4 regions of the Enterocloster clostridioformis genome follow, and region 2 is predicted to be linked to each of the others. Evidence: riboswitches for the same ligand, from Rfam matches in the RefSeq annotation. Region 2 holds a riboswitch; each other region holds the start of a gene.
The links. Region 2 has a riboswitch for thiamine pyrophosphate ahead of thiM (hydroxyethylthiazole kinase). Riboswitches for the same ligand answer to the same signal wherever they lie in the genome.

Region 1: it holds a riboswitch for thiamine pyrophosphate, as region 2 does, so the genes downstream of both, thiC (phosphomethylpyrimidine synthase ThiC) here and thiM (hydroxyethylthiazole kinase) in region 2, are expected to answer to the same signal.
Region 3: it holds a riboswitch for thiamine pyrophosphate, as region 2 does, so the genes downstream of both, thiW (energy coupling factor transporter S component ThiW) here and thiM (hydroxyethylthiazole kinase) in region 2, are expected to answer to the same signal.
Region 4: it holds a riboswitch for thiamine pyrophosphate, as region 2 does, so the genes downstream of both, LA360_RS11475 (thiamine-binding protein) here and thiM (hydroxyethylthiazole kinase) in region 2, are expected to answer to the same signal.

Annotation. Positions count from the first base shown of each region.
Region 1 covers NZ_JAIWZC010000001.1:45,968-50,547, forward strand. The annotation lists gene LA360_RS00245 (CD3324 family protein) at 1-161, opposite strand, end outside; gene LA360_RS00250 (dicarboxylate/amino acid:cation symporter) at 382-1,590, shown strand; partial or broken gene LA360_RS00255 (TRAP transporter large permease subunit) at 1,688-2,200, opposite strand; partial or broken gene dctP (TRAP transporter substrate-binding protein DctP) at 2,181-2,870, opposite strand; TPP riboswitch at 3,375-3,484, shown strand; gene thiC (phosphomethylpyrimidine synthase ThiC) at 3,643-4,580, shown strand, end outside.
Region 2 covers NZ_JAIWZC010000001.1:1,746,856-1,751,435, reverse strand. The annotation lists gene LA360_RS08690 (ECF transporter S component) at 1-279, opposite strand, end outside; gene LA360_RS08685 (Crp/Fnr family transcriptional regulator) at 383-1,042, shown strand; TPP riboswitch at 1,215-1,320, shown strand; gene thiM (hydroxyethylthiazole kinase) at 1,597-2,418, shown strand; gene thiE (thiamine phosphate synthase) at 2,405-3,046, shown strand; gene LA360_RS08670 (HAD family hydrolase) at 3,043-3,702, shown strand; gene thiD (bifunctional hydroxymethylpyrimidine kinase/phosphomethylpyrimidine kinase) at 3,781-4,580, shown strand, end outside.
Region 3 covers NZ_JAIWZC010000001.1:3,994,262-3,998,841, forward strand. The annotation lists partial or broken gene LA360_RS20115 (radical SAM family protein) at 1-228, opposite strand, end outside; gene LA360_RS20120 (ClbS/DfsB family four-helix bundle protein) at 241-783, opposite strand; gene LA360_RS20125 (hypothetical protein) at 893-1,189, opposite strand; gene LA360_RS20130 (helix-turn-helix transcriptional regulator) at 1,258-2,154, opposite strand; partial or broken gene LA360_RS20135 (TnpV protein) at 2,465-2,686, opposite strand; TPP riboswitch at 2,770-2,879, shown strand; gene thiW (energy coupling factor transporter S component ThiW) at 3,065-3,601, shown strand; gene thiM (hydroxyethylthiazole kinase) at 3,622-4,464, shown strand; gene thiE (thiamine phosphate synthase) at 4,451-4,580, shown strand, end outside.
Region 4 covers NZ_JAIWZC010000001.1:2,255,772-2,260,351, forward strand. The annotation lists gene LA360_RS11460 (ABC transporter ATP-binding protein) at 1-160, opposite strand, end outside; gene LA360_RS11465 (ABC transporter substrate-binding protein) at 196-1,281, opposite strand; gene LA360_RS11470 (ABC transporter permease) at 1,326-2,099, opposite strand; gene LA360_RS11475 (thiamine-binding protein) at 2,068-2,364, opposite strand; TPP riboswitch at 2,444-2,553, opposite strand; gene LA360_RS11480 (hypothetical protein) at 2,827-3,048, opposite strand; partial or broken gene LA360_RS11485 (DNA-3-methyladenine glycosylase I) at 3,406-3,879, opposite strand; gene LA360_RS11490 (IS4 family transposase) at 4,085-4,580, shown strand, end outside.

The sequences.
Region 1 (4,580 bases), 1.7 Mb from region 2:
TATATCTGTTGATTGCGGAAACGAAGCTCCTGCCGGGTGGAGGTCCCTTCCCCCCAGCGTTTTTTGTGCCCGGCAGTCTTCGGTATATATATCAGCGCGCCGTCCACGTATTCCTGTACTTGCTCCAGCAGTTCACGGAGCAGGATGACGGATGATATCATGAAAGAACATATGGCCTACACCGGGGCGGCTATGGAGCGTGGAATGACCTTTATGTCCGGCCTGTAGGCGGATATAAGCGGCAGCCTGTCCGTTATGAGGGCAGAGGAGGAAGATTGTTAAAAATTTACCTTTATTTGTATTTGGTAGCAATAGTGTTAAGATTGTGTTATAATTATAATTGCATTTATGCAAAAATACTAAAAAAGGGGAATTGTGCGTATGAAAAAGAAACCGCTTGCACTATGGATTTTTACTGGATTGGCTTTGGGTATTGCGGCAGGTATGCTGTTGATGGGCCGGCCGGACATTGCGGAAATTTACATCAAGCCCTTTGGCACCCTGTTTCTGAACCTGCTGAAATTCATCGTAGTCCCCATTGTCTTGTTCTCCATCATGAACGGTGTTATTTCCATGAAGGATATTAAGAAGGTGGGAAGCATTGGAGGTAAGACAGTCATCTACTATATGTGCACTACCTTTTTTGCGGTTACCATGGGACTTTTGATAGCGAATCTGTTCAAAAAGGGATTTCCGGTGCTGTCCACCAGCTCCCTGGAGTACACGGCGGCGGAAACGCCCAGTTTTATCCAGACCCTGATTGGCATTTTCCCAAGCAATATCATACAGCCCATGGCCGAGGCATCCATGCTTCAGGTAATCGTGGTGGCTTTGCTCTTTGGCTTTGGCACCATTGTGGCGGGAAAGAAGGGAGAGGTATTTGGAAACTTTGTGGAGAGCGCCAATGATGTGTCTATCGCAGTTATGTCCTTCATCATCAAGCTGAGCCCCATCGGTGTGTTCTGTCTGATTACGCCTGTGGTGGCTGCCAACGGACCCCAGATACTGGGCAGCCTGGCCTTTGTGCTTCTGGTGGCTTATATCGGGTACATACTCCACGCCTCATTGGTGTATTCGCTGACCGTAAAGTCTCTTGCGGGCATCGGACCCCTTAAGTTTTTCAAGGGCATGGCGCCGGCCATGATAATGGCGTTTTCCAGCGCGTCCTCTGTAGGCGCCCTTCCTCTTAACCTGGAATGCACGGAAAAGTTGGGGGCCAGAAAGGAGGTGGCCAGCTTTGTGCTTCCGCTGGGAGCCACCATCAATATGGATGGAACCGCCATTTACCAGGGTGTGTGCGCTGTGTTTATCGCTTCCTGTTATGGAATCAACCTGACCCTGTCCCAGCAGATTGTCATTATACTGACAGCTGTTCTGGCTTCCGTGGGCACGGCCGGTGTGCCGGGATCCGGTATGATTATGCTGGCTATGGTGCTTCAGAGCGTAGGGCTTCCTGTGGAAGGAATTGCACTTGTGGCCGGTATTGACCGCCTGTTTGACATGGGTCGAACCACGGTGAATATTACAGGGGACGCTGCCTGCGCAGTGATTGTTTCCCATCTGGAGGATAAGAGGTTAAAGAAGGCTTAAGCCTGAATTTCATCAAGGTAAAAGAAGGGCCGCGCTGTGATATGATGTCGCACAGCGCGGCCCTTCCCTGATACACATATTTTATACATAATCTATTTTATACATAACCCATTAGACCCGGAAGCCACAGTGACAGCTGCGGTATATAGGATACCAGCATCAGCACGATAAAGATGGCGCCAAAGTAGTAGAGCAGAGGACGGATAACCTGTTCTATCTTTGTCTTTCCCACCTTTACTCCCACGAAAAGTGTAGTTCCCACAGGGGGAGTGATGGTGCCGATACACAGGTTGAATATCATCATGATTCCAAAGTGGATGGTATTCATGCCCAGCGCCCGGCAGATGGGAAGGAAAATAGGGGTGAAGATAAGGCAGGCAGGCGTCATGTCCATAAAGGTTCCCACAATCAGCAGCAGAATATTGATGATAAAAAGTATTACATAGCGGTTGGTGCTGATTCCCAGCATGGCTTCCGATACAGCGGTGGGGATGCCGGTGAAGGCCATGACCCAGCTCATGATGCTGGATACTCCGATAAGGAAGATGATAATGCCTGTCATCTCTGCGCTGTCCAGGAAAATTTTAGGCAGCTCCCTCAGCTTGATGGACGTTGGTCAGGGCCAGCTCATTGTTCTCGGCGCCGTCTATAACGCCCTGCTGAATGGCAGTATACACCTCACCGAACCCCATAGGAGCAGCGGCCGTGCCAAAAGCATTGACCATGTCCACGCTGGCCGGGCTTTGCTGTACACGTATTTTCCTGCCCTTTAAATCATCCGGCGTGTTGATGGGAGTCTTGGCGTAGAAATTACGGGTTCCCGCATTGTACCAGGTCACCACCCTGAAACCGGCCTCGTCCGTGGACTTGTATATATTTTCCATATAATCCGTGTCTTCCATCACAGACCGGTAGACTTCTTCGGAGTCAAAAAGATAGGGCATGCTGAAAATCTCATAGACATCCGCAAATGTCTCCAGATTTGCCGTACCCGCAATAACAAAATCAATTGCTCCTGTCTGGGTCAGCTCGATTGCCTTCTGGGCAGATCCCAGTATTTCATTGGGGAATATCTGTACCTCATATTTGTCTCCCAGACGTTCTTCCACATATTCCTTAAATGCCAGCATTCCCAGATGCTCAGGATGGGTCTCCGACTGTGCGTGCGACACGCGGATAATTCTTTTACCTGAGGAAACCAAGCTGCATCCGGAAGCCGAAACCATGACAGCGCCGGCCACAGCTGCAATTGCAAGCCTTTTCATTAAAACACTCACCATTTCCAATCCCTCTCTTTATTTGCGTATGTCAATGTCTGCAGAACATGTAACTGGTTTTTATTATATCGACAAAATTGTGTATAATCACTGGAAAATTTTAATATTTGAGAGTAAATTATTGTCATAAAGCAGTAATTGTATTAGCAATAATTTAACGGATTTTTAACGTGATATTAACGGCACAGATAGCAGACAGACGGAATCAATGGTATAATGGGAAAAAGGAGGAGAGGAATGCGGTGCTCCTGGGAGGATATCAGATGCGGGCGTATTTTTTCTTGTAATGACTCAGCGTACACGTTATAATGGATAGAATTCTTTGACTGTTATTCTCAAACAGGGGGATGTGGTAGGAAGGCAGTAGGTGCGATAGTAGGGAGGAGGCAGGATAATATTGGATAAACAATTGAGAATAATGGTTGACAAGCAGATATTTTCCATATAAACTGACAGAGTGAGGTGAAAATGCCTTTCGGATACAGCGGGAGAACTGCCGTATTCAGTCATATTACAACAGGGAGCTTGTGGGGCAGGCTGAGAGGAAGTAATCGAACTTCGACCTATTAAACCTGATTTGGATAATGCCAACGTAGGGAAATATGGAGTATGTACAAGCTTGCATGATATGAATGGTCCATTCCTTACCGGTATGGGCCTTTTTTGTGTCCTGAAGTATATCCGGCATGACGCGGGCAAACGAACACGGTTTAATAGATTGCATGTGAAAATTACTTTTAACCACATGCGGGCTCCGGGCGAAGAGGAGGAAAATATGGATTATACCACGCAGATGGACGCGGCCAGGAAAGGTATCCTGACAGAGGAGCTGAAAAGGGTAGCGGATAAGGAACTGTTTGAACCAGCTGAACTGATGCGGCTGGTGGCTGAGGGGAAGGCTGTCATTCCTGCCAACCGGCTGCATACCTGTCTGGAACCAAATGGAATCGGATCCAGGCTTAAGACGAAAATCAACGTAAACCTCGGCACTTCAAGGGACTGCAAGGACTTGGAAATGGAATTACAGAAGGTAAATGATGCGGTGAGGATGGGGGCAGAGTCCATCATGGACCTGAGTTCATGGGGGGATACCCGCACATTCAGAAGAAAGCTGACTGCCCAGTGTCCTGCAATCATAGGCACTGTTCCCATCTATGATGCGGTGGTTTATTACCACAAACCGCTGAAGGATATTACTTCACAGGAGTGGCTGGATATCGTAAGGATGCATGCGGAGGATGGGGTGGACTTCATGACCATCCATGTGGGAATCAACCGGCAGACAGCGGAGCGCTTCAAGAAGGCGAAGCGCCTTACCAATATTGTGTCCAGGGGAGGTTCTATTATATTTGCATGGATGGAAATGACGGGAAAGGAAAATCCGTTTTATGAGCATTTTGAGAAGATACTGGATATCTGTCAGGCCTATGATGTGACACTGAGCCTGGGAGACGCCTGCCGTCCGGGATGTATTGAGGATGCATCGGATATATCCCAGATTGAGGAGCTGGTGACGCTGGGGGAGCTGACCAGAAGGGCGTGGGAAAAGAATGTGCAGGTCATCATAGAAGGACCGGGACATATGCCTTTGGACCAGATTCAGTCCAATATGAAGATACAGCAGACTATCTGCCAGGGAGCCCCTTTTTATGTCCTTGGTCCTCTGGTGACAGATATTGCTCCGGGTTATGACCATATTACCGCAGCCATAGG
Region 2 (4,580 bases):
GTGCCAAATCAGCACGAGGGTAATGTTTCCTGCCACGATAAAGGGGATCAGGCTCCAAAGAGGGCCTATTCCAATCAGCTTCGCCATAACAGGCGAAATGACAGCAACGCAAAGTCCTGACATCATGCCGCAGGTCATAACGGAAACAATCATCAGCATATTCACAACAGACCCAGTAATAATAGTGCTCCCTAATGCTCCGGTAGCCGCCTGCAATACGACAAGTAAGGCGATAAAAACTGCTGTGCGGGTAATCCAAAGCGTTCTTTCTTTGATCATAATTTTGAGATTTCCTTTCTCTTCTCTTGTTTTTCAGATTTTATTATAGTACAATTTTGACAAATGCCTTGTTGCACACGCAACAAAAAACGAGGTTATTGTGATGCGTGAGTTTATAGAAGATTTAAAGCAGACAAATCTATTTTTCGCCATTGAACCAGAGGAAATTGATGGGCTCCTTTATTGCCTCTGTGCAAAGTATGTCCGGTACGCCAAAGGCGACTATATCATTGAGGAAGGGAACAAGGTATACGACTTCGGAATTATGCTATCAGGGCATGGACGCGCAATAAAGTGGGATCCCTCTGACAGAGTGATTCTTATTTCTCTTCTGAAAAAGGGAAGCGAGATAGGGGTTATTTTAGCGGCAAGTTTAGAACACAAAAGTCCTGTTACTGTACAGGCGGAGGATGATGTCCTGGTATTGCAAATCCCTTTTGAACGCGTATTGGCCCGGTGCGAAAAGGCCTGCCCCCGGCATGACAGGCTATTACGCAACTATATAAGCATTGTTGCCAAAAAGGGGCTTGTACTGCACGAACGTATAGATTGTCTGCTGCGTCCGACAATACGGGAGAAAATATTGACCTACTTACAGTGTATAGCCCGCGAACAACAAAAAAGAACATTTACGATTCCGATGAATAGAAACTCTATGGCAGAATACCTCAACGTGGAGCGCAGCGCACTTTCACGAGAGCTGTCCTACATGAAGCGGGACGGGATTATTGATTATCATAAAAACACGTTTAGACTGATTTGAGATGCATAGAAGCAGAGGTTCTTGTAAGCACTTTGTAGGAAGTTATGTGATTGAGGAAGAGGAATTGTTGCAGACAATGGAGGAGTGGTTTTCTAAAAAGCGCTGATACCAATCAAGTTTTCCTGCGGCCGCCACTTGCAAAGCAAAAACTGGAATGCTATAATAGCGCTAACAGAATAAACAGGGGAGCTTGTGTGACAGGCTGAGAGGAAGGTAGACCTTCGACCCTTGAACCTGATGCGGATAATGCCGCCGGAGGAAGTCGTGGAGATTGGTACTTTTTCAGGGGGCATCCTATGCAGGTGTCTCCTGTTTTTTTGCGCTTTTTGAAGGAAAGGATGTGAGAACAGCAACCGCGGTATGCCTGCGGCGGGTTGAGGGGGAGCGCCCTGAACCTTGTATGACAGCGATGGGAAGCCGTGTTCCGGCGTGAGAGGAGGCCAGTAAGCCTCGACCGAATCTTTCCAACCGGCAGACTCTAGCGGTCTGTCATCATTAGGGGAAGGCGCCGCTATACAGGGCCGTTTTCTCTCATTACAAAGGAGTATCATACTATGTTTGAACAGATTTTTGAAAGTGTCCGGCAGAAATCCCCGCTGGTTCACTGTATCACCAACTATGTCACTGTCAACGATTGCGCAAACATGCTGCTGGCTTGCGGCGGCTCACCTATTATGGCGGATGATCCGGGGGACGCTGTGGAGATTACCAGTATCTGCGGCGGACTGACCATCAACATCGGCACGCTGAATCAGCGCACCATTCCGGCCATGCTTGCCGCCGGGAAGCGTGCCAACGAGCTGGGGCACCCCGTAGTACTGGACCCGGTGGGAGCCGGGGCTTCCACGCTACGGACGGACACGGCCCTCCGGCTGCTAAAGGAAGTGAAGTTCGCGGTAATTAGGGGCAACATCTCGGAGATCAAGACCCTTGCCTCCGGCAGCGGCACCACCAAGGGCGTGGATGCTGATGTGGCGGATCGGGTGACTGAAGACAATCTGGATGGGGCAGTATCCTTCGTCAAGGAGCTTGCAAGGCGCATTGGGGCGGTGATTGCCGTTACCGGAGCGATTGACATTGTGGCGGATGAGGAGCGGGCCTTTTGTATACGCAACGGCCGTCCGGAGATGTCCTCCATCACCGGAACCGGCTGCCAGCTTTCTGCTCTGACTGCGGCCTTTGTCACAGCAAACCCGGATCAGTCCCTGGAGGCCGCTGCGGCCGCCGTGTGCGCCATGGGTCTGTGCGGAGAAGTCGCCTACAAACGTATGACAGGGCTGGACGGTAACGCCTCTTACCGGAACTATATTATCGACGCCATGTACCGCCTGACCCCGGCGGAACTGGAGAAAGGAGCAAACTATGAAATGCGATAAGCGGCATATGCTGCTCTATGCTGTCACCGACCGGACCTGGAGCGGGGAGCAGACTCTCTATGAGCAGGTAGAAGCGGCATTGAAAGGCGGCGTAACTTGTGTGCAGCTGCGGGAGAAAGAGCTGGACGAAGCGGCGTTTCTTCAGGAGGCTAAGGACATCTGCGCCCTGTGCCGCCGGTACCACATACCCTTTATTGTGAATGACAACGTGGATATTGCCGTCGCATGCGGGGCGGACGGAATCCATGTGGGCCAGGAAGATATGGTGGCGGGGGAGGTCCGCCGCCGGGTGGGGGACGCGATGATTCTCGGTGTCTCTGTCCACACGGTTGAGGAGGCCCGTCAGGCTGTCCACGACGGCGCGGACTACCTGGGTTTGGGAGCGGTGTTTCCCACAAGCACCAAGGCTGACGCGGACCAGATGACCAGCGAGACCCTACGGGATATTTGCAGCGCGGTGGATGTGCCCATCGTAGCTATCGGCGGCATCAACCGGGACAACCTTCTTAGCCTGGCCGGCAGCGGCGTGGACGGGGCGGCCCTGGTATCCGCCATCTTCTCGGCAGAGGATATTGAGAGGAATTGCCAGGAGCTTCGGGCGCTGGCAGAGAGGATGGTAAGGGCATGAGGATTTGCGGCGTGATTTTTGATGTTGACGGTACGCTGTTGGATTCCATGTTTATTTGGGATACGATTGGCGAGACCTATTTGCGCTCCATCGGATATGAGCCGCGGGAGAATTTGAACGATACGTTTAAAAATATGAGCCTGCACCAGGCGGCCTGCTATTACCAGACAGAGTATGGTGTGACGCTGAGTATTAAGGAGATTATGGCTGGGGTCAACGCCATGCTGGAGCGGTATTACCGTTTTGAGGTTCCGCTGAAGGCGGGAGTAAAGGAGCTGCTGGCACAGCTCCAGCGGAGCAAAGTCAAGCTGTGTATCGCCACTGCCACAGACCGGTATCTAGTGGAGGATGCCCTGGAGCGGTGTGGGGTGCTGTCCTGTTTTGGGGAGATTTTTACCTGCAACGAGGTGGGTCACGGCAAGGACGAACCGGAAATTTTTGAAGCAGCGCTTCGCTTCCTGGGAACAAAGAAGGCAGAGACAGTTGTGTTTGACGATGCGCTCTATGCCGTCAAAGCGGCGAAAGCGGCCGGGTTTCCGGTAGCGGCGGTGTATGACAGCCATGAAAAGAATCAGGAGGAAATCTGTACTCTGTCCGATCTATACCTGAAAGATTTGACGCAATTGGATAAACTCAGGAACTTCCTTCCGGTTTAGCGGCTGGGAGTTTTAAGCGGCAAATTGGGGGCACCACCTTTTGCCGCTCTATAAAAATAATGCAAAGGAGATATAGCAATGAGAACAGCATTATCAATCGCTGGGACAGACCCCAGCGGAGGCGCCGGGATTCAGGCCGATCTGAAAGCGATGACCATGAACGGTGTTTTCGCCATGAGCGCTATTACGGCGCTGGTAGCGCAGAACACCATCGGCGTAAGAGAAATTGTAGAAATGACACCCGATTTTCTCGGGCAGCAGATTGACGCGGTATTCGAGGACATTCCGCCTGACGCGGTGAAAATCGGTATGGTAGCCTCCTGCGGACTGATTGAGAAAATCGCAGAGCGGCTGCGCTTCTACCAGGCAAGGAACGTCGTGGTGGACCCGGTGATGGTGGCGACCAGCGGCGACCGGCTGATTTCTGAAGAGGCGGTGGACAATCTGAAAACCTGTCTGCTCCCTTTGGCGGCCGTGACCACGCCCAACATCCCGGAGGCGGAGATCCTCTCCGGCATGGTTATCCACAGACCGGAGGACATTGAAGCCGCTGCAAAACAGATCAGCAACGCTTACGGCTGCGCAGTCCTGCTTAAAGGCGGGCACAACATCAATGACGCCAACGACTTCCTCTATGCGGGCGGCGTGGGGACATGGTTTCATGGAACGCGCATCAATAACCCAAACACGCACGGAACCGGCTGCACGCTTTCCAGCGCCATTGCGGCCAATCTGGCTAAGGGCTTTGACCTGCCCGCATCTATCCGGCGGTCGAAAGAGTACCTTTCCGGCGCACTGGGGGCCATGCTGAATTTGGGGAAGGGCCGGGGACCTATGCAGCACAATTTCAATCTGACAGGTGTATACGCAAAGGAGGC
Region 3 (4,580 bases), 2.2 Mb from region 2:
CGGGTCAGTCATAGAGCCTGTGCCTATCATACATTTCTTGCGTTTATGAGTAAGAGCATACTCTAACAAGTCAATCGCATTTTCTTTGACTTCAATATCTTCAAAAGCGTGTTCCATGTGATAGCATTTGCTTCTGGAGTCACAATAAATGCACCCGTGAGAGCAGCCCCGGTACAAATTAATTCCATTTTTAGCAGATAATATTCCTTTTGCCTTCACAAAGTGCATGATATGTCCTTCCTACATTTTGGCGCAGTTTTTCCTATGTGCTTTCAATTTTTTCATTGCCCAATCATAATGACTTGCAGTAGCGCTGACAAAATAAGAACCAAGCGTACTTCCGCCTACCCATTTATAAACGCCTTTAGAAAATAATTCCTCATTTGAAAAGGTTTCCGCCAGCTTCATTACTTCGTTATGGGATTGCTGGAACATAATTTTTGCATCCTCTAACGATGTGGACTGGTGTTTTTTCCAAAACTCCACATTCATATCTCCATAGGTTTTCCAATTATAAGGCTCTGGAATAAACGGTTTATTATCGCCATTCTGATTGGAATATACCCAGTTTAACAAAAGCTGATGCCATTCATAGAGATGAATGAAAATATCACGAAGATTTTTATCTCTTTTCCAATGAGCTTCTTTCTTTTTTTCATCACCTGAAAAATCAAACGAAGTTGATAATTCTTTTTCTGTCAGCTCAGAAACAAGAGTATTTAACTTTTCATAATTAGCGGTAGCGGCTGTTAGTAAATCTGTTTTTGCTGTTGGTCTGCCCATATTCATTTCCTTTTCTCTTTTATAACAGTATGTTGTTATTTTTCTATATCTGTAACCTTGTATCTCAAGGTTGTTTTTAAGTTGGCTTTTTCTGTACGGTTAGCATTATTCAAATATATTTCACGGTGTTCTTTCCCCATACGCTTATAACCATGTTCCATATTTCCTCTAACGGATATACTGTATAATCTGTTATTTCGTTGCTTTTTTCGGCAAGTGCTTTATATGCCATTTTAATTTTATATGCCATCGAAAACAGAGCCGCAACCTTATCTGAGAAGATTTCATCGTTAGGATTTCCATTGCCAGAAACAATGATATATTTTTGAGCAGGAACATCAACAACACAAGGTTTTGTTTTTACACCATATATTTCTTTCTCCTGCTTTTTCCATTCATGTTTCACTTTCACTCCCCGCTTTCTCAAATAGAATTTACAGGCAAATTATATCACACATATACTGACGCCCTGTGTCAAGATTTATATTTCTCATAAATTTTCTTTGCCTGCTCTGCCACAATGTCTTTCAGATATGCAGGCTCTATAATATCTACTTGTGTTCCAAATGACAATAAAAACCCGATTAGCCATTCATCTTCTGGCATTGGGGCGGATACGATTAAATCCCCATTTTCTTTTTTACTTACTTGGGTTTTATCAAATTCATCATAAACACGGTATGACATATTTTTCTGGAAACGCAGTACGATTGTATTGTAGGCTTGCCCTAATGATTCATCTAATTCTGGAAAAGAGCTTTTGCAAAAACCGTCCGTGAGCATTTCTAAATCTATCATACGGGTCAGCTTAAAAATACGATAATCCTGTTTTTCCATACAATATGCTTTTAAGTACCATGACATAGACTTATATGACATTTTTAACGGCTGGACAATTCTTTCGTTAATTATTCCGCTGGAATTTGCATAGGTTATTTTTACGCACTTTCGATGAATTACCGCTGATTTTAGCAATTCAAATTTCCCATTGTCCGTTCCATGATTGCCCCATCTGGAAAAATCCACTTCAAGCCAGTTTTCCGAACTCATATTAAATATTGCAGAAAGTTTTTGCAATGTCTGATTGTTGTCGATATTGTTCATAGAATTGATACTTTGCAGGGCTGTTAGAATTTCCTGCTTTTCTTCTTCAGACAGCACCCCTTTATCTAAAACAAAATCATTCATTAAATGAATGCCGCCGTTTCGCCCTGCTTCTGCATAAACGGGAATGCCCGCGCCGCTTAAAGCGTCAATATCTCTGTAAATTGTCCTTACAGATACTTCAAATTTTTCTGCTAATTCTGGAGCGGTAGCCTGTCCTTTATCGAGTAAATAATACACAATCTTAAATAATCTGCTTTCCTGCATTGTCAGTTCCTCCCTTTGATGATAATAGAATACTACCAAAAACCTGACACGATGCGTCAATATTTATTATAATCATTTTTCTTCCCATTATCAACCAAGCGAGCATATATGATTTTTTTATCTCGTAACTTGTAGTTTCTACTCAAACGGCCACATAATTTTTACCACCCGAAAAACAATGATGGTAACGATTTTCCTCATTGCAGCGCCTATATTTCAGCCGCTTTTTCCTTAAAAAAGAGAGCAAGAAACTTTATATACCTGCTCTCCAATTTCAGTTCTTTATGCGTTACATCTATGCGTAAATGATTTACGTTTCCACAATCTCCCCTGCACAAGCCCTTATATTATTAAGGCGTCCTGTCCATTCCAAGGCATTTTTTGCCTTTAGCTGTTCCGTTATGCCCTGTGCTTGCTTCATTTGCTCTACGAGCCTTTCAAAGCGTTCCTGCGCCTGTTTATTAATCTCCGCAAGGTAGGCGTTCAGCCTGCCGCTTGTCAGAAGATTGGTGTATATAACTTTATTGTGCCTGCTGTCTTAAACACATTTTTGAGTTTTCTCCTTATCTGGCTTCATTCATTACTGATTGACAAATAAATAGTCCGGTGCTATGCTAAATAACAACAGGGAGCTTGTGAAGCAGGCTGAGAGGAAGTAATCAAACTTCGACCTATCGCACCTGATTTGGGTAATGCCAACGTAGGGAAATATGAGACATGTATGTGTATTAAATGCGTAATTTAAGTCCATATCCCGCGCGGTATGGGCTTTTTTCAGCCTTCACCGCGGTTCGGACATATGAGGGCTTTAGAGCTGTGCAGGCAATACGCCGCTGTACCAGAGAATATGCCTCTCTACCAGGAAGATAGGCGGGCTCCGAGTAAAAAACATGGAGGTATGACTATGACTATGAAAGTAAACATTAAGAAACTGGCGGTAAGCGCCATGCTGACAGCGGTGGCCGTGTCTTTATCCGGCTTTTCCATCCCCATAGGGGCATCCAAATGTTTTCCGATTCAGCACCTTGCCAATGTATTGGCCGGCGTATTTCTTGGGCCGTGGTATGGCGTGGGGATGGCGTTCTGCACATCGTTTATCAGGAATCTGATGGGGACGGGCAGTCTGCTGGCATTTCCGGGAAGTATGGTGGGAGCATTTTTAGGAGGGTATCTGTACCAGCGTTTCGGCAGGCTGACACTGGCCTACTTTGGGGAAGTGTTTGGCACCGGCATACTGGGCGGAATGCTCTGCTATCCGGTGGCCACACTGGTTATGGGGAAGGAAGCGGCCATTTTTGCCTATGTAATCCCATTCCTTATGAGCACCATGTGCGGCACGGTCATTGCCGCGTTCCTGATTGGGGTGCTGTATAAGTCCGGCGCGTTTCAGTATATGAGGCGGATGCTGGATCTGGATGTACAGACCGGCAAAGCCATGGGAAGATAACAGGAAAAAGGATAAATCAGATGACGCGGAGACAATGGATGAAGGACTTAAGGGAGCGCTCTCCCAGGGTCCACTGTATAACCAATTATGTTACGGCAGGGGATGTGGCCAATATGGTGCTGGCCGCAGGCGGTTCCCCTGTTATGGCCCAGGGGCTGCATGAGGTGGAGGACGTTACCTCCATCTGCAGCAGTCTTGTCCTTAATCTGGGAACCCTGGAAGAAAAAACCATACCGGCCATGGAGGCAGCGGGAAGAAAAGCTGCCGTTCTGGGCCTTCCCGTTATCCTGGACCCGGTAGGAGTCACTGCATCACGGTTTCGCAGACAGACAGCCATTGATATGATCCGGAAGGCCGCTCCTTCTGTCATCCGGGGAAATGAGGCGGAAATCCGGGCCCTGAACCAGGAACTGAGGGGACATGAGGCGGGAAATACCTGCGGCGTGGATTCGGGAACCTTTGGTACGATTGAGAGCCGCCTGGAAACCGCCTGTTCCCTGAGGGACCTTACAGGCGCGGTTGTGGTCATGACCGGGGAAGAGGATGTGGTGGCCGGAAAAGAAAGAAGGTTCATTGTCAGAAACGGCCATCCCTGGATGGCCAGAATTACAGGCAGCGGCTGTATGCTGGACGGGCTTATGGGAGCGTTCTGCGGTCTGTATGGGGAACTGGGACCGGACGGCCCTCTGGAAGAAGCTGTGGTCATGGCCCTCAGCGCGCACGGGCTCTGCGGAGAATTGGCGGCCGGAGAGACTGCGGGGAGGGGAGGCGGGACAGGTACATTCCGCATGTATCTGATGGACAAAATGAGCCTTCTGGATGACGAGACACTGGAGAGAGGTAAGAAAATTGAGATTCGATAGAAAACAGCTTTTGATTTATGCAGTAACCGATAAGGCATGGACCGGGAAGCTTTCTCTGGAGGAGCAGGTGGAGGAGGCGTTAAAAGGCGGCGCAACCATGGTTCAGCTCAGGGAAA
Region 4 (4,580 bases), 510 kb from region 2:
TTGACAGCCCAGCGATAATATTAAAAAGAGTGGTCTTGCCGCCTCCGCTGATTCCCAGCAGCGACACCAGTTCCCCCTTGTTCAGGGTGATGGATATATCCTCCAGCACCTGCTCCCCGTCAAAGGATTTTGAAATTCCCTCTACCTTTAGCTGCTCCATGTTCTCCTCCTGGCACGGCACTGCCGTCCCCGGCCTTACGGCAGGTATTCGTTGGAAAATCCTGTTCCCGCCTCAATGGGCGTCTCCGTAAGACCTTTTTCATTCAGCCATGCGTAATATACATCCCAGCGCTTCTGGTCAATGTATCCCCATTTTGGCGCATCCGCCTGATACTTGTCCGCCAGGTATTCCTGGCTGGCCTTTACCAGTTCCGGGTCCAGCTCCGGCGCGGCCTTGCACAGGATGTCCCCTGCCTCCTGAGGATGTTCTATGGCGAACTCGTATCCCCTGCTGACCGCGTCCAGAAATGCCCTGGCTGTCTCCGGCTCTTCCGCCAGGAATGTATTGTTGGCTATGATGACCGGCGTATAAAAATCAAATACAGAATCCAAATCCGCAAAGGCAAAGTAATCTGTCTCCAGACCTTCCAGCTCTGTCTTTACGCCTGCCCATGCATAGAAAATCCATATGGCATCCACAGATTTTGTCCTGAGAGCCGTCACCTCGTCCGTCACTGTGCTGGGAATCAGTTCAACCTTATCAAAATCCCCTCCGTCCGCTTCCATCACATCCTTAATGGTCGCCTTTTCCACAGGAAGGTCCCAGGTGGCATACTTTTTCCCTTCCAGTCCCCTTGGGCGGTCCATTCCCTCACCCTTTCTGGAAATAATGCCCGATGTATTGTGCTGTATAACACCTGCCACAGCGGTTACCGGAAGGGGATTATCCCCTGAAAATGCCGGCGCCAGGCTGTCCTGGAAGGACATTGCAAATTGAGCCTTTCCGGAAGCTGCCAGTACCTCCGCCCCGTTTTCCGGCGGCTGCACAATCTCCACCTCCAGGCCGGCATCCTTAAAATATCCCTTTTCACGGGCAACATAGAGGCCTGTGTGGTTGGTGTTAGGCGTCCAGTCCAGGACAAATGTCAGCTTTCTTACATCCTGCTTCGCCCCCTCTTCCTCCTGGCTTGCGCTTTCCCTATTTACGTTCTCTTTCCGTGTATCCTCCGCGGCCTGGCCAGAGGCGGTATTCTCTCCTGAATCCGGGGCTTTGCCGCACCCGGTGAGAAGTACTCCCATGCAAAGGGAGGCCAGCAGCATACTTGCACATTTATGTTTCATTTTCAATCTCTCCTCTTATAAACGCCGGATATAGTTTTCCCGTTCTATTTATGTTTTCGGCTATTTTCCCATGGCATACATTTTTTCTGAAGCAGTTCCACGGCCCACATCAGAATTAAGCTGATGGCCGATATGAGGAAAATGACCGCGAACATCTTATCAAAGGAAAATGCCTTCTTAACCCTTGTCATGTATACGCCCAGTCCTCCAAAACCACCCAGCCACTCAGAAATCACGGCTCCCACCACCGCGTAAGAGGCAGATATCCTGAGACTGGAAAAAAACTGGCCCATGGCTCCCGGCAGCTTGATATAGCGGAATATCTGGAACCGGCCCGCTCCCATGGCCTTTAACAGATTCACCGCATCCGGGTCAGCAGCCCTGAATCCGGTCAGCAGCCCCACCGTGATGGGGAAAAATGTGGTAATCACAATGAGTATGACCTTTGGAGTCATTTCATAGCCAAACCACAGCACCAAAAGAGGCGCTATGGCAACCGCCGGCACGGTCTGGGTCAGTACAATGATGGGATAAAAAGCCTTGTATGCCTTGTCAAACCGGTCCATCAGCACTGCGGCCCCAAAGCCCGCGGCAATTCCCAAAGCCAGCCCCAGCCCGGCCTCGGCCAGTGTAATCCTGGCATTCTCCATGAGGGCCGGGAATTCCTTCATAAATGCACCGGCTACCTGAACCGGGGAAGGCAGCATGAAGCCCTCCACCAGTCCAAAGGATACAGAAAGCTGCCACAGGATGAGAATGGACAGGATGGCGGAAACAGACCACAGTTTACTGGTGATGCTTGGTAACTTTCTTTTCAATGGTAAGCACATCTCCTTCGGGGTGGTAAGAAACCTTAATATATGCGGCCACAGAGGGGGCGCCCGCCCTGACCGCAATATACTGGCACTCTTTTACAATATCCATCAGCTGGTCATAATCCCCTTCAATGGTTGTCTCAAAGGGACCTACATAATAGTTTAACCCCGTGCTCTTGATGTAATCGATGACCTGGTCCACGATACGGATTAATTCCTCATCATCAGCTGCCTTTGGAAGTGACTGGATTGCTACGCTTGCGTTCATATTGTTCTCCTTTTCTCTTCAAATCATATGGATCAAAAAATCCCGTCCGGATATTACGGGCGGGATAAAACTCACAAAAACTTACATCTTCTGCAGGCTTCCTACGCTGGCATTATCCAGATCAGGTATCAGGGTTCAGAACATATTCCATCTCAGCCGGATTCCACTCCAGCACCCCTTTTCATTGTTGGGACAAGTATACTACGGCTCATTTTAAAAGTCAATAGGTACTGCTGCTCTGCCCTGCGGCTGTCATAGGATCCGCAAGGCCTGTCATGCGTACAGTACACTGTCATGCGCACATTTCAGATATCCTGAAATGCCCTGTAACACGCCTGGGTGCCGGAACGGTCCAAAACCGCATATGCAATGTCCGGCACTCTTTTAAGCAGTTCAGGACAGGACTGTATGTCAGCCCCGGCGGGATATCCGGTTTTCTTATAGTGACAACAGGTTTTACTATCATTCTGCCAAAATCTCCTTTCCTCCCCGCTCCACCGCAGTGAAGCCCTTCCTCTCAAACGCATTTAACTCCGGTTCCTCCACCTGGACGGGCTGAGCCAGCGGTGTGTATACCATGAATACCCGGAGGATGCTGTCCGGTTTTGGCGAAATATGAAGTCTGGCCGTCTCCTCATAGGCTTCCTTCTGGAATGTAATCAGGTTGTAAGGACTGCCCTTCATTACTCTGTGCGGTCCTCTCCTTCCCAGAACAGATAAGGGTACGCCTGTCCGCCGCCACACGCCATCTCATTTTCATAATAGTCTCCTTCTCGCTTCACGCGGCGCCAGCGTACTGGCCATCAAGTGTACCGGCACCTCTGATAATTCTATGGTAGCGCGCATGCAGCCTTTGTTCTTTTCGTCTTTGTTCTTTTCGTCTTTCTTAATTTCAGTTAAAGCTTTTCTGTCGCATGTGTAAGAGGAATACTTCCGGCCGGAGACCGCAAAAGCCAGCGCGGACAAGCAAAAAGGATTCCCGGCCCCAGAGCCCGGAATCCCTTTCATCGCCACATTACAGATAACTGTTATATATGCATCCTACTCCTTTTCCCGCTTCTTCACGGTGGGATAATGCTCCACAATATCACGATACCGGAAACATCCCTCCACATGGTCATTAATCACGCCGCAGGCCTGGAGATGAGAGTAAACCGTTACCGGCCCCAGATACTTAAATCCACGTTTTCTTAACTCCTGGCTGACCTGCCGGGACAAGGCGTTACAGGCCGGAATGTTTCCCTTTTGATGGCCTGCATAAAGAATGGTTTTTCCCCTGGAAAAGCTCCATATGTACGAACTGAATGAGCCGTATTCCTCCCTGACCTTCTGAAAACACCTGGCATTATGAATGACAGCCTCTACCTTTCTGCGGGATTTAATCATTCCTTCACAGGTCAGAATCCGTTCAATATCCGCCTCTGTATACGCCGCAATCCGGTCGTAATCAAACCCGTCAAAACACTGGCGGAAGATTTCCCGCTTCTGTATCATCATGTTCCAGTTCAGCCCGCAATGTCATTTAGTTAACGCTTTGCAATATTATGGTTAGATTCTTAATGAAGGGTGTCTAACCATATTTTTCCCTTTTTTCATAAAAACAGTTGACATACACCACAAAATGTGCGGCCGCTCTCGCTACTGATTGACTTTAATAGGTAGCGAGAGCGGCCCTTGGATTAGAATCATAAATTCATTCTAATTCAAGGAGGTACACACAATGTTCCATCAAAAAATTAAACAATGCTTTTCCCATTCCGTCCATCTTGTTTCATCCGTAATCTCCGAATTTACCTATTCGGACACCGATCTGACAAGGAACAGGAAGTTCCCCGCCGATAAGCTTATCACTTTCCTTGTTTCCCAAGCCTCCTCCAGCACAAAAAATGAATTGCTGGACTTCTTCGACATGGATCCACAGTCGCCAACTGCTTCGGCACTCAACCAGCAACGCGCAAAGCTTAGCCCGGATGCCCTGGAAGCTGTATTTCGGCATTTTAACCATTTTGCTTCCTTTTATGACCAAAAAAAGCTACGCTACCGCTTTCTTGCTGCAGATGGCTCCACCTTTACCTTTTTCAGTAAACCTGCTTTCGCCCCAGAAGAGTATCATGTCTCTGATGGACATTCAATAAAGGGCTTTTACAGTATGCATCTGAATGCTTTTTACGACTTACAGAAGCACACTTATTCCGATGCGCTGATCCAGCCGATCC